Regions from separate parts of the Janthinobacterium sp. BHSEK genome, predicted to be linked through region 1. Evidence: riboswitches for the same ligand, from Rfam matches in the RefSeq annotation. Region 1 holds a riboswitch; the other holds the start of a gene.
The links. A riboswitch is a leader RNA that binds a small molecule or an ion and turns the genes downstream of it on or off. The one in region 1 is predicted to bind thiamine pyrophosphate.
Positions count from the first base shown of each region.

Region 2: it holds a riboswitch for thiamine pyrophosphate, as region 1 does, so the genes downstream of both, thiC (phosphomethylpyrimidine synthase ThiC) here and AC0V2Y_RS11655 (TonB-dependent siderophore receptor) in region 1, are expected to answer to the same signal.

Region 1 is NZ_JBWBYV010000030.1:30,845-33,307, forward strand. It holds gene AC0V2Y_RS11655 (TonB-dependent siderophore receptor) at 1-1,564, opposite strand, end outside; TPP riboswitch at 1,651-1,748, opposite strand; gene AC0V2Y_RS11660 (iron-containing alcohol dehydrogenase) at 1,815-2,463, opposite strand, start outside.
Region 2 is NZ_JBWBYV010000032.1:45,089-47,551, reverse strand. It holds gene thiC (phosphomethylpyrimidine synthase ThiC) at 1-1,511, opposite strand, end outside; TPP riboswitch at 1,591-1,706, opposite strand; gene AC0V2Y_RS12900 (hypothetical protein) at 1,815-2,069, opposite strand; gene AC0V2Y_RS12895 (response regulator) at 2,108-2,463, opposite strand, start outside.

The sequences.
Region 1 (2,463 bases):
AGCGGCTCGGCGACAGCTCTTCGTTGGCATTCATCGCCTTGCGGTCGGCCGTGCCGCCATGTTCCATGCCCTGCGAATAGGCCGCATACACGGACACATTGTCGAGCGGAGTGTAGACGAGCGAGACGTTCGGCAGCAGGAAATCGTGCTTGGCGCGGATTTCCGTGTCGGCCTTCAGCACGTACTGGTAGCCGTCGACATTGATATGGCGCAAGCCGCCATGCAGTTTCCAGTTCGGCGCCAGGCTGACGATATCCTGCACGAAGACGGAGTTTTCCGTATCCTTGCGCACCAGGCGCACGGGACCCGTGACGCCGGGCGACGTGCCGACGATCTGCGGCTGGTAGATATTGCTCACGCCCACCCAGTCGTACACGTACAGGCCGGCGCGGTCCTTGCGGCGGAAGGTCGAGACGCCGGCCGTGAAGTCATGGCGTAGCGAGCCGGTGGCGAACTTGCCCTGGATCATGGCTTGCGCGCTCAGCGGCTTTTTCGTCTCGCCCAGGCTGCGGTAGTCATACACGTCGTAATCGCCATTGCCGCAGAAGCCGGGGTACAGGTCTTGTCCGCTGCAGCCATACGGGAAGGCCGTGTAGTCGTCGCGCTTGAACGAGTGCTGGTTGGCCGACAGGGTGGCATGCCAGTCGTCATTGAAGGTGTACTGGAAGCGCAGGCCGATATTGCTCGTGATCGTTTCCACGGGGCGCGTCCACGGCTGCAGGTTGAGCATGGCGTCGGCGCTGATGCCGGTCGGTAAGGTTTTATTGTTCAGCAGCTGGAAGCCGGGCGCCGTGGCCTGCGCCTTGTCCTGGTAGTCGGCGTCCAGTTGCAGCAGGGCTTGCGGCGAAATCTGCCAGTCGAAGGCGCCGGAAATGAATTTGCGGTTGCCGTCCGCGCCCTTGATGTAGGAGCGCAGGCGTTCGGCCGCCACGTTGACCCGGTAGCCGAAGCGCGTGTCTTCCAGGCGTCCGCCCAGGTCGACGGCGCCGTACAAGGTGCCCCGTTCGCGCGTTTCCACGGTCACCGTGCGCAGCGGCGCGGCGGTGGGGCGCTTGACGATGAAGTCGATCACGCCGCCCGGCGCGGCCACGCCCGCCTGCAAGCCGGCCAGGCCTTTCAGCACTTCAATGCGTTCCTTGTTTTCCAGCGGAATTTGCGTGTCGCCAGGAATGGCCACGCCATCTTTGCGGTAGCTGGAATTGTTGTCGAGCTTGAAGCCGCGGATCGTAAACTGTTCCGCATAACCGACGGCGTTGTAGGCATCGTTGATGCTGGCGTCGAGCTTGACGGCATCGCTGAGATTGCGGATTTGCAAGTCCTGCATGTCTTTTTGCGAAATGACGGTGACGGACGCGGGCGTCTGCAGCAGCGGCGCGTCGGAAAAGCCACCCACGGAGGCGCGCTTGGCGGCCGGCGCCTTGCTGGCCGTGACGACGACTTCGGCCATGCTTTGCGCCTGCGGGTCGGCGGCTTCGGTGGTGTCATTCGCGGCGAAGGCCGGCGCGGCAAACGCGTGCAGGATGGCCAGTGTCAGGACGGAAACAGATAAATTCGGTGTGGACATAGATTGCTCGTGGTTCAAGCCGGCTCTGGGAAAGAGCACGGCAGGCTGCTTGTTCGGCTGGCGCCAACGCAGGAGCTATCAAAGGAGGGAGGTACTTTGCGCTTTCCTTCGCTGGCATTATCCAGATCAGGTACGAAGGGTATCTCTCACCCGGATGACTGCTCCAGGACCCCTAGCGAACTGACAGCTTAGCATGAAGCACGGCCGGCTGTCCCCCTGGCCGACCGTTTTACAACAGTGTCGACGAAATCTACAGACTCAGTTCCAGCACCTTGCGGCTGACGGCCGGCGTCACTTCGCGCTGTTCGCCCAGTGCCGTCATGCCGTGCGCTTCCAGGGCGGACACGACGGCGTCCACGCTGGCATGGTTCAGGCCGTAATCGGCCAGGCGCGTCTTGACGCCCATGTGGCGGAAGAAGAATTCCGTGCGCGCGATGGCCGCCTCGATGCGGCCGTCTTCGTCGCCGCCATCGAGGCCCCACACGCGGGCCGCATATTGCAGCAGCTTGGCGCGCTTGGCCTGCTTGCGCACGCGCAACATGCTGGGCAGGATGATGGCCAGCGTCTGCGCATGATCGAGCTCGTACAGGGCCGTCAATTCGTGGCCGATGGCATGCGTGGACCAGTCCTGCGGCACGCCCACGCCGATCAGGCCGTTCAAGGCCAGGGTGGCGCTCCACATCACGTTGGCGCGCACGTCGTAGTCGTCCGGGTGCGACAGGGCTTTCGGGCCTTCCTCGATCAGGGTCAATAAAATGCCTTCGGCGAAGCGGTCTTGCACGGACGCGTTCACGGGGTAGGTCAGATACTGCTCCATCACATGCGCAAACGCATCGACGACGCCATTGCCCACCTGGCGCAGCGGCAAGGTGAACGTCTTCGACGGATCCAGCACGGAA
Region 2 (2,463 bases), on a different contig from region 1:
TGTTCCTTCGGCGTCACGTAGCACAGCATGGCCGTGCCGTACCAGCCGATCATGGCCGCGCCGATGCCGGACGTGATGTGGTCGTAACCGGGCGCGATATCCGTCGTCAACGGTCCCAGGGTGTAGAACGGCGCTTCGCCGCACTGCTCCAGCTGCAAGTCCATGTTTTCTTTAATGAGTTGCATCGGCACGTGGCCCGGGCCTTCGATCATCACCTGCACATCGTGTTTCCAGGCAACCTGCGTCAGTTCGCCCAGGGTCTTCAGTTCGCCCAGCTGCGCTTCGTCGTTGGCGTCGTAGATGGAGCCGGGGCGCAAGCCGTCGCCCAGCGAGAACGACACGTCGTACGCCTTCATGATTTCGCAGATCTCTTCGAAATGCGTGTACAGGAACGATTCCTGGTGGTGCGCCAAACACCATTTCGCCATGATGGAACCGCCGCGCGAGACGATGCCCGTCAGGCGCTTGGCCGTCATCGGCACGTAGCGCAGCAGCACGCCCGCGTGGATGGTGAAGTAATCGACGCCCTGCTCGGCCTGCTCGATGAGGGTGTCGCGGAAGATTTCCCACGTCAGATCTTCGGCCTTGCCGTTGACCTTTTCCAGCGCCTGGTAGATGGGCACGGTACCGATGGGCACGGGGCTGTTGCGCACGATCCATTCGCGCGTTTCGTGGATATGCTTGCCGGTGGACAAATCCATGACGTTGTCGCCGCCCCAGCGGATGGCCCAGGTCATCTTTTCCACTTCCTCGCCGATCGACGAGGTGACGGCGGAATTGCCGATATTCGCATTGATTTTCACCAGGAAATTGCGGCCGATGATCATCGGTTCGACTTCCGGATGGTTGATGTTGGCGGGAATGATGGCGCGGCCGCGGGCGATTTCCTCGCGCACGAATTCCGGCGTGATTTCCGCCGGGATGCTGGCGCCGAAGGACTGGCCCGGATGCTGGCGGCCCATCAGGTCGGCCAGGCGTTCGCCCATGGGGCCGGAAGCTTTCAGTTCGCGCAAATACTCCTGGCGGCGCATGTTTTCGCGGATGGCCACGAATTCCATTTCCGGCGTGATGATGCCTTGGCGCGCGTAATACATTTGCGTGACGTTCTTGCCGGCGATGGCGCGGCGCGGCTTGCGGTGCAGATTGAAACGCAGCTCGGCCAGCTTCGGGTCCGCCAGGCGGGCGATGCCGTAGTCGGAGGTGGGGCCGGGCAATTCTTCCGTGTCGGCCCGCTCCATGATCCACGGCAGGCGCGGCGTGTCGAGGCCGGAGCGGATGTCGATCTGCACGTCCGGGTCCGTGTAGGGGCCGGAGGTGTCGTAGACGTAGATGGGCGGATTCTTTTCGCCGCCGAACGACGCTTCCGTGTCGGACTGGCTGATTTCGCGCATGGGCACGCGGATGTCGGGGCGGCTGCCTTCGACGTAGATCTTGCGCGAATTGGGCAGCGGCGCGATGGCGGCTTCGTCGACCGTGGCGGTGGCGGAGAGGAATTTCGGGTTGGCGTTCATTTTGGCTCCTTGGCTAGACTATTTTTAAGCCTGGAGCCAGCTAAGGAGGTTCGGAATTACGCACGCGGAAAGGCGGGGTGCGTTCATCCTAAAGCTTCCCTTCGCTGGCATTATCCAGATCAGGTTCGGAGGGTATTTCTCACCCGCGCTTGCACTGTGTTTTCACAGCGAAAGGCAGGACCCCTAGCGTTTGCCACCTTGCGGCAGCGAGCCAATTATACGCGGTTCGCGCCGCGTGGCCAGATGATTTCTTGCCGGTGTCGTGTTTGCGCATCTGCTGCAATGCAGCAGACGGCGTCACGCTTATTTCTTCTTGCCCCAGCGCCAGGCGGTCGGTTCGCCCTTCAGCTGGCAGATGAAAATGAGCACGGCGACGATGGCCACTTCATACACGATATAGCCGACGAGCATGGTTTGCGGCGGGAACAGGAAGGCGCCGCAGGCGAACAGCGCCAGCGCGGCCAGGAACACCAGCCAGCCCTGCCAGGTGATGGGCAAGCCCCAGCCCCAGCCATAGGTCTTGGCGGGGAACCAATAGGAGGGAGATTTGTCAGTCATGATTTTTCCTGGTCAATATCAATACCGCCAAGTATAAATCACGCTCCCCGCAAGCGCTCCGTGACATCGAGGCCGATGCCGCGGTAGCCGATGAAGCGGCTGCCATTGTCGAACATCGGTTCGCCGCTGACCTGCAGATACTGCGTGCTGCCGTCGAGGTTGGTGCGGCTGTAGATGAAATCGAGGAACGGTTCGCGCGCGGCGATCTTGGCGTCGAGCAAGGCGCGCTCGGTGGCGTTCCAGCGCTGCGGCTCTTCCTCGCTGCCGATGCCCAGCATTTCAGCCACGGGGCCGGAAAAGCGCGTCAAATTGCCCTGCGCATCTTGCTCCCAGTACCAGTCGGACGACAGTTCCGTGAAGCGCTGAAAGCGCGCTTCGCTTTCGCGCAACTCCG